Regions from separate parts of the Mesorhizobium sp. M1E.F.Ca.ET.045.02.1.1 genome, predicted to be linked through region 1. Evidence: predicted binding sites of a transcription regulator. Region 1 holds the regulator's gene; the other holds the start of a gene.
What was found. The regulator HrcA, encoded in region 1, represses chaperone genes, less so after heat shock. The targets are predictions, from matches to a motif close to GTTAGCACTCNCNNNNNGNGAGTGCTAAC.
Positions count from the first base shown of each region.

Region 1 (4,416 bases):
GTGGCGACCATCCGGCGGTTCTTGCCGTCGGGATCGAAAGCGAGCACGTCGGCGCGGCCTTCCTCCGCGCCCCAGGTGGCGCCGAGCGGCTGAGACCTCGCCCATTCTTCGACGCCGCCTTTCGGGCTGGCGCCCATGTCCTCGGCGATGTTGGAGCCCGAGCCGACCGACAGATAGAGCGTCTTGCCGTCGGGCGAGAAGGTAATGTCCCTCGTCCAGTGATGACTGGCCGGGATCTTGGTGACGACGGTTTCCGGCTTGCCGGAGGCTTCGAGATCGCCATCGCGATAGGCAAAGCGCACGACGCTGTTGCTGTTGGCGACATAGACCCATTGCGGCTTGTCGCCCGGCGGATAGAAGGCGATGCCATAGGGCCGCGTCAGCCCCTTGGCGAAGACTGCTTTCTCGGCGGGTTTCGCGCTGCCCTCGGCAAGTCGGTAGACGCGGATCTGGTTCGCCCTGCTGTCGGCGACGAAGAGATCGCCGTTCGGCGCCACGCGCACGACACGCGGGCTGTCGATGCCGGACGCGACCAACTCGGCCGAAAAGCCGGGCGGGAGGATCGGCTTCGCATCCTCCGGGCGATCGGTGAGACCGCCGCCGTTCGACGCGGATTCGGCGACATTTGGCTGCTGGAGATCGTCCGGCTTGATGAGACGCCGCACCCCTGGACGGTCGGCCTTCCAGTCGCCGAAGGCCTTCCGGCCCGTCAGCAAGGGCTGGTCGGCCTGCTGCGCGAAGGCGCCAGAAGCCAGAAGCAGGGCCATGCCTGCAAGACCGGCGATCCGTATCATGCCGTTCTCCGTCATTCGATCAAGCGCAACAGACAGCAGATATCGGGCAGGCGTCCCGAAATAGAAGCGCGGGCACGCGGATTGACGGGAATTGCCGGCAGATCAGCTTTCCTCGACATCCAGATCGTCGTCGAGCCGCTTTTCCAGCGCGACCAGGTCGGCCGGCAGCGGCAGGCCCATGGCGCGCATCTCCCTGAGCTTCTCGCGCAGCTGCTCCTGCACTTCGTGCTCGTCCTCGGGCTGGTTCACCATCTGCTCGAGCAACAGGCTGATCTGGGCCTTGAACGATTCCAGCGCCATTTCCACCCTCCTTGCGGCGATCCCTGCTTGCGGGCTTCTACCTCAGCATCCGCGAAACCAATTGGGCCGTATAATCGACCATCGGCACGATGCGGGCATAGTTGAGCCGAGTCGGGCCGATGACGCCAAGCGCGCCGACGACGCGCGCGTCCTTGTCGCGATAGGGCGCGACCACGAGCGACGAGCCGGACAGCGAAAACAGCTTGTTCTCCGAGCCGATGAAGATGCGCACGCCAGGGCCTTCCTCGGCAAGGTCGAGAAGCTGCAGCAGCCCGTCCTGCGTCTCCAGATCCTCGAACAGATGGCGCAGCAGTTCGAGGTCGGCCTGGGCGGTGACGTTCTCCAGGAGGTTGGCGCGGCCGCGCACGATGAGACGCGCCGGCAGGCCGCTTTCCGCGCCGGCCCACACCGCGAGGCCCTTCTCGACAAGGTCCTGCGACAGCGTGTCGAGAGCCGCCCTGGTCTCGTCCTTGATGCGGGCGACCTCGATGCGCGCCTCGGCCAGCGTGCGGCCGCGTATATGGGCGTTGAGGAAGTTGGAGGCCTCGTGCAGCTGCGAGATGGTGATGCCGGCCGGCAGGTCGACGACCCGGTTCTCGACGTCGCCGTTCTGCGACACCAGGACGGCGAGCGCCTTCGTGGGTTCGAGCTGGATGAACTCGATATGCTTCAGCGCCACCTCGTTCTTGGCGGCGAGCACCAGGCCGGCGCCGCGCGACATGCCGGACAGCATCTGGCTGGCCTCGGTCAGCATATGCTCCAGCGTCGCGCCCGAGCCAGATGCGCGAACCTGCGCCTCGATGGCGCGGCGCTCCTCGTCGGACAGATCACCGAGCTCCATGAAGGCGTCGACGAAGAAGCGCAGACCGGTCTGGGTCGGCAGGCGGCCGGCCGAGATGTGCGGCGCATAGATGAGGCCGAGATGCTCGAGGTCGCTCATCACGTTGCGGATGGTGGCCGGCGACAGCGACGAGGGCAGGATGCGCGACAGGCTGCGCGAGCCGACCGGCTCGCCGTCGCGCAGATAGGAATCGACGATCCGCCTGAAGATGTCGCGCGAGCGCATGTCGAGTGACTGAAGCACGGGCGGCTGCGAAGCGGGATCCACTGCCTTGTTCATTCCGGCGAAAAACCTCCAACCGAAAGATATAGACCTAGCGGCTGCGGGTGCAACGGCCCATTTTCCTTTGCGCCATGCGCCGCATGCGTCTACAAGCCGCCGACGAATCCGGGAAAAGAACAGAAAGAGCCTCGATGCGCCCCTCCAAACGCCAATCCGACGAAATGCGCGCCATCTCCTTCGAGCGCGGCGTGTCCAAGCATGCCGAAGGCTCGTGCCTGGTGAAGTTCGGCGACACGCATGTGCTGTGCACGGCGAGCCTGGAAGAGAAGGTGCCGGCCTGGATGCGCAATTCCGGCAAGGGCTGGGTGACGGCCGAATACGGCATGCTGCCGCGCTCGACCGGCGAGCGCATGCGGCGCGAGGCGTCGACCGGCAAGCAGGGCGGCCGCACGCTGGAGATCCAGCGGCTGATCGGCCGCTCGCTGCGCGCCGTGGTCGACCTGCAGGCGCTGGGCGAACAGCAGATCACCGTCGACTGCGACGTCATCCAGGCCGATGGCGGCACCCGCACGGCCTCGATCACCGGCGGTTGGGTGGCGCTCTACGACTGCCTGCGCTGGATGGAAGCCCGCCAGATGGTCAGCGTCTCCAAGGTGCTGAGAGACCATGTCGCCGCGATTTCCTGCGGCATCCACGACGGCCAGCCGGTCATCGACCTCGACTATCTCGAAGATTCCTCGGCCGGCACCGACGCCAATTTCGTCATGACCGGCAAGGGCGGCATCGTCGAGATCCAGGGCACGGCGGAGGGCGAGCCCTTCTCCGAAGAGCAGTTTGCCGCGCTGATGACGCTGGCCAAGAAAGGCATTTCGCGGCTGGTGAGCCTGCAGCAGATGGCGGTGGCTTAGGGTTATTGATGAGGTTGGCGATCCTTCGCACCCCCCTCTGGCCTGCCGGCCATCTCCCCCGCAAGGGGGGAGATCGGGCGGCACTTCGGGTTTCGCCAATCTTCACCGTTGAGACGCCGACGGCGGAGCTGCCAATCTCCCCCCTTGCGGGGGGTGAGGAGTGGTCCGCGAAGCGGACGCAAAGCCAATTGCTTGGCTTTGCGAACGACGAACGCCCGAGGCCAGAGGGGGGTGCCTCGTGACGCCCTCTGCGATCCTGGAATCGGCTCTCTACGTCACAGATTTGCAGGCTGCCGAGCAATTCTACCGCGACATCATCGGCCTGGAGCCGCTGGGCAAGGTCGAGGGCCGCCACGTCTTCTTCCGCTGCGGCGACGGCGTGTTGCTGCTTTTCAACGCCGAGGCGACCAAGATCCCGCCGGCGCCTGACGCCAGGCTGAGGGTGCCGCCGCATGGCACGGCCGGAGAGGGCCATCTCTGCTTCACGGCGACGGCCGGTGAGATCGTCGAGTGGCGCAGGCATCTGGCAGCGAAGAACATCGCCATCGAAAGCGATTTCGAATGGCCGCAGGGCGGACATTCGATCTATATCCGCGACCCTTCAGGCAATTCGATCGAGTTCGCCGAGCCAAGGATCTGGGGCCTGTGATGCATTCTCTCAACGGACAGAAGATCGTCGTCGCCAGCCATAACGAAGGCAAGCTGCGCGAATTCGCCGACCTGATGGCGCCGTTCGGCTTCGAGGCGAAATCGGCCAAGGAATATGGCCTGCCGGAACCGGATGAGACCGGCACGACCTTCGAGGAGAACGCCTATATCAAGGCATATGCCGCGGCCAAGGCCACCGGGCTGCCGGCGCTGTCCGACGATTCCGGGCTTTGCGTCGACGCGCTCGACGGCGCGCCGGGAGTCTACACCGCCAACTGGGCCGAGACGCCGGATGGCACACGCGATTTCGGCATGGCCATGCAGCGCACCGAAGTGGCGCTGCAGGAGGTCGGCGCGACCGAGCCGGCGCAACGCACCGGCCGCTTCGTCGCCGTCATCTGCCTCGCCTTTCCGGACGGCGAAGCCGAGTATTACCGGGGCGAGGCGGAGGGCACGCTGGTCTGGCCGCCGCGCGGCACGCTAGGCTTCGGCTATGACCCGGTGTTCCTGCCCAACGGCTTCGACAAGACTTTCGGCGAGATGAGCGCGGAGCAAAAACACGGCTGGAAGCCCGGCCAGGCGACGGCGCTGTCGCACCGCGCCCGCGCCTTCCAGAAGTTTGCCCAAGCCCGCTTGGATTTGGCGCGCTTGGATCTGGCCAGGCTCGGCTCGGAATGATCGGGATCGGCCAAACCATGCCGCT
Region 1 is NZ_CP034447.1:1,896,883-1,901,298, forward strand. It holds gene EJ070_RS08980 (sorbosone dehydrogenase family protein) at 1-794, opposite strand, end outside; gene EJ070_RS08985 (hypothetical protein) at 897-1,094, opposite strand; gene hrcA (heat-inducible transcriptional repressor HrcA) at 1,132-2,214, opposite strand; gene rph (ribonuclease PH) at 2,349-3,065, shown strand; gene EJ070_RS09005 (VOC family protein) at 3,304-3,714, shown strand; gene rdgB (RdgB/HAM1 family non-canonical purine NTP pyrophosphatase) at 3,714-4,391, shown strand; gene hemW (radical SAM family heme chaperone HemW) at 4,388-4,416, shown strand, end outside.

Region 2 (4,416 bases), 2.4 Mb from region 1:
AAACCCGCTCATTGTCGGCGACCTTCAGCGCTTCGCGCTCGGCGCGATGGGCATCGCAGCGCGTTCCCGGCAGGGAGTCGGTCAATTGCCCATGCCACCGCCGGGGGATGGCGCGGCATCCTTGGCTGGAACGTCGGTGATCATGGCCTCGGCGGTGATCAACAGGGCGGCGATCGAACCGGCGTCCTGGAGTGCGGTCCGCACCACCTTTGCCGGGTCGACGATGCCAGCCTTGATCATATCGACATAAATCTCGTTCTGGGCGTCGAAGCCCTGATTGTAGTCCTTGCCCTTGGAGAGCTTGCCGACGACGATCGAACCTTCGACGCCTGCATTTTCTGCGATCTGGCGGACCGGCGCCTCAAGCGCCCTCAGCACGATCGAGATACCCGCCGTCACATCGGCATTGGCGCCATTCAAGCCGGCAAGCGCCGATCTGGCGCGCAAGAGCGCCACGCCACCGCCTGCAACGATGCCTTCTTCCACAGCGGCACGCGTAGCATTCAGCGCGTCGTCGATGCGATCCTTCTTTTCCTTGACTTCGGACTCGGTGGCGCCGCCGACGCGAATGACTGCAACGCCGCCGGCGAGCTTCGCCAGTCGCTCCTGCAGCTTTTCCTTGTCGTAGTCGGAAGTGGTTTCCTCGATCTGACTTTTGATCTGCTGTATGCGCGCCTGAATGGTCGCCTTGGTGCCGGCGCCGTCTATGATCGTGGTCGTGTCCTTCTCGATCAGCACGCGCTTGGCGCGGCCGAGCATGTCAATGGCAATGTTCTCCAGTTTGATGCCGAGATCCTCGGAAATCATCTGGCCGGCGGTGAGCACGGCGATGTCTTCCAGCATCGCCTTGCGGCGATCGCCGAAGCCAGGCGCCTTGACGGCCGCGACCTTGAGGCCGCCGCGCAGCTTGTTGACGACGAGCGTCGCCAGCGCCTCGCCCTCGACATCCTCGGCGATGATCAACAATGGCTTGCCACTTTGCACCACGGCTTCGAGGATCGGCAGCAGCGTTTGCAGATTGCCGAGCTTCTTTTCATGGATGAGGACGTAGGCGTCCTCCAGCTCGGCGCGCATCTTCTCGGCATTGGTGACGAAATAGGGCGAGAGATAGCCGCGGTCGAACTGCATGCCTTCGACGACGTCGAGTTCGGTCTCGGCGGTCTTTGCTTCCTCGACGGTGATGACGCCGTCGTTGCCGACCTTGTCCATCGCCTTGGCGATCATGTCGCCGACGGTGGCATCGCCATTGGCGGCGATGGTGCCGACCTGCGCGATCTCACCGGCCGATTTGACCTTCTTGGACCGCGCCTGGACTTCCTTGACCACCGCGGTAACGGCCTGGTCGATGCCACGCTTCAGGTCCATCGGGTTCATGCCGGCGGCGACGAGCTTGGCGCCTTCGCGCAGGATCGATGCGGCCAGCACCGTGGCGGTGGTTGTGCCGTCACCGGCAAGGTCGTTGGTCTTCGAGGCCACTTCGCGCACCATTTGCGCGCCCATGTTCTCGAACTTGTCGGCAAGCTCGATTTCCTTGGCGACGGCGACGCCGTCCTTGGTGATGCGTGGCGCGCCATAGGCCTTGTCGATGACGACATTGCGGCCCTTGGGGCCTAGTGTCACCTTGACGGCGCTGTTGAGAAGCTCGACGCCGCGCAGCATGCGGTCGCGGGCATCGGTGGAGAATTTGATTTCCTTGGGGGGCATGATTTTTCCAGTTCGGTTGGGACGGCAAGACGCCGACGGCGTCGCCCGGAGACTCAGAATCGGGAGCGTCCTATGCGCGTCCGGTGAATACGCGCGGCGCGCACGTCAGGCTGCCCTCTTGGCAGCCACGGTCTTGTTGAAGATGATGCCCATGATGTCGGCTTTCTTCATGATCAGAAGGTCATCGCCGTCGATCTTGACCTCGGTGCCCGAGCATTTGCCGAACAGGATCAGGTGGCCCGCCTTGACCTTGAGCTCGACCAGCGCGCCGTCTTCGTCGCGTGCGCCCTGGCCGACGGCGATGACTTCGCCTTCCTGCGGCTTTTCCTTGGCATTGTCGGGAACAATGATGCGGCCCTTGGATTTGGTGTCACTTTCCGCGCGCCTGATGACGACGCGGTCTTGGAGTGGCCGGAATTTCATGGAAGCTTCTTTCTGAGGCCGGCATAGCGGCCACGCCCATATATATAGCCCGGTTGGCACTCGTTAGATAGAAGTGCCAAACTTAATTCTCGAGCGCCCCAAAATAGTGGAAATCGAGATAGGGGTAATCAAAAACAGTTCCGCCATCTCGGCAGCTTCCCAGGCCTTGGCCCAGTGGTCCTTGTGGAGACGAAAAGCGCCGCTGCCGTAGCGGGGGCAGCGCCGGCACCGACTTCCCAATTATCCCATCCGCGAGACGAACGTGCACCTTAAGCACCCTGATCAAATCATCGATCGCCCAAACCGGTCCACAGGAATGCGAGATCGGTCAGGGGCAAGGACGACTGGCGGTAATAGGGACTTACTCCGCCGCTTCGGCGTAGCGCGCCGGCACATAGTTGAGGATCGGCCCAAGCCAGCGCTCGACCTCCGCCAGCGGCATGGCCTTGCGCCGCGCATAGTCCTCGACCTGATCGCGCTCGACCTTAGCGACGCCGAAATAATAGCTTTCGGGATGCGACAGGTAGATGCCGGAGACGGAGGAGCCGGGCCACATGGCGAAGCTTTCGGTCAGGCTGACGGCCGCATTGCGTTCGCCGTCGAGCAGACGAAACAGCGTCGCCTTTTCCGTATGGTCGGGTTGCGCCGGATAGCCAGGTGCCGGGCGGATGCCGCGATAGGGTTCGCCGATCAGGTCGTCCGGGGCCAGGTTCTCATCGGGCGCGTAACCCCAGAACTCCTTGCGCACCTTCTCGTGCATGCGCTCTGCGAAGGCTTCGGCGAAACGGTCGGCCAGCGCCTTGACCATGATCGAGGAATAGTCGTCGTTGGCCCGCACGAAGCGCTCGGCGATCGTCACTTCCTCGATGCCCGCGGTGACTATGAAGCCGCCCACATAGTCGGCCTTGCCGCTGTCCACAGGCGCCACGAAATCCGACAATGCGACATTGGCCTTGCCGTCGTGCTTGGCCAGCTGCTGGCGCAGCGTGAAGAATGTCGCCAGTTCGTGCGAGCGGGCCTCATCCGTGAACAGTCTGATATCGTCGCCGGCGGTATTGGCCGGCCAGAAGCCGATCACGCCCTTGGGCGCAAACCATTTTTCCGCGATGATCTTCGCCAGCATCGCCTGGGCGTCCTCGAAGAGCTGGCGTGCCGCCGGCCCCTGGTCCTCGTCGTCGAGGATTTTGGGATAGCGGCCCTTCAACTCCCAGGTTTGGAAGAATGGCGTCCAGTCGATATAGCGGGCAAGCTCGGCCAGATCCCAGCCTTCGAAGACCTTTAGGCCAAGGAAGGACGGTTTTGGCGGCTCGTAGCCCGTCCAGTCGACCTTGTGGGCATTGGCCCGCGCCCTGGCGAGCGGCAGCCGCTGCTTGTCGGCTTCGCTGCGCGCATGCGCGTCGGCAACCTTCTTGTACTCCGCGCGAACGTTCTCGACATAGCCGGCCTTGGCCTCGTTCGACAGCAGTGCCGACACCACGCCGACGGCGCGGCTGGCGTCGGCGACATACACCGTCTGGCCTTTCGCATAGCGCGGATGGATCTTGACCGCCGTATGCACGCGGCTGGTCGTCGCACCGCCGATCAGCAGCGGAATGTCGAAGCCTTCACGTTCCATCTCGGCCGCCATATGCGCCATCTCGTCGAGCGAGGGCGTGATCAGGCCGGACAGGCCGATGACGTCGACCTTTAGCTCACGCGCCGTCTGCAGGATCTTCGCCGCAGGCACCATGACGCCAAGATCGATGATCTCATAATTGTTGCAGGCAAGGACCACGCCGACGATGTTCTTGCCGATGTCGTGGACATCGCCCTTTACCGTCGCCATCAGGATCTTGCCGGCGGTCTGGCGCTCGCCATTGTCGATCCCGCTGGCGGCGTTCGCCAGCTTCTCCGCCTCCATGTGCGGCAGCAGGCCGGCCACCGCCTGCTTCATCACGCGGGCCGACTTCACCACTTGCGGCAGGAACATCTTGCCGGCGCCGAACAGGTCGCCGACGACATTCATGCCCGCCATCAGCGGGCCTTCGATGACATGCAGCGGCCGCTCGGCGGCGCGCCGCGCGTCGTCCGTGTCCGCGTCGATGAATTCGGTGATGCCATTGACCAGCGCGTGCGAAATGCGCTGCTCGACCGGCCAGTCGCGCCAGGCGAGAACGCGTTCCTGCGCCTCCTTGCCCGCCGTGCCCTTGAAGCGTCCGGCGAGTTCCAGCATGCGCTCGGTCGCCGTGCCGCCGCCCTTTGGCTCACGGTTGTTGACAACATCCTCGCAGGCTTCGCGCAGTTCCGGGT
Region 2 is NZ_CP034447.1:6,887,863-6,892,278, forward strand. It holds partial or broken gene EJ070_RS33760 (hypothetical protein) at 1-55, opposite strand, end outside; gene groL (chaperonin GroEL) at 82-1,704, opposite strand; gene EJ070_RS33770 (co-chaperone GroES) at 1,810-2,127, opposite strand; cobalamin riboswitch at 2,126-2,414, opposite strand; gene metH (methionine synthase) at 2,489-4,416, opposite strand, start outside.
Region 2: a site for HrcA is predicted at 2,180-2,208, ahead of EJ070_RS33770 (co-chaperone GroES). Genes of this name have one in related genera too.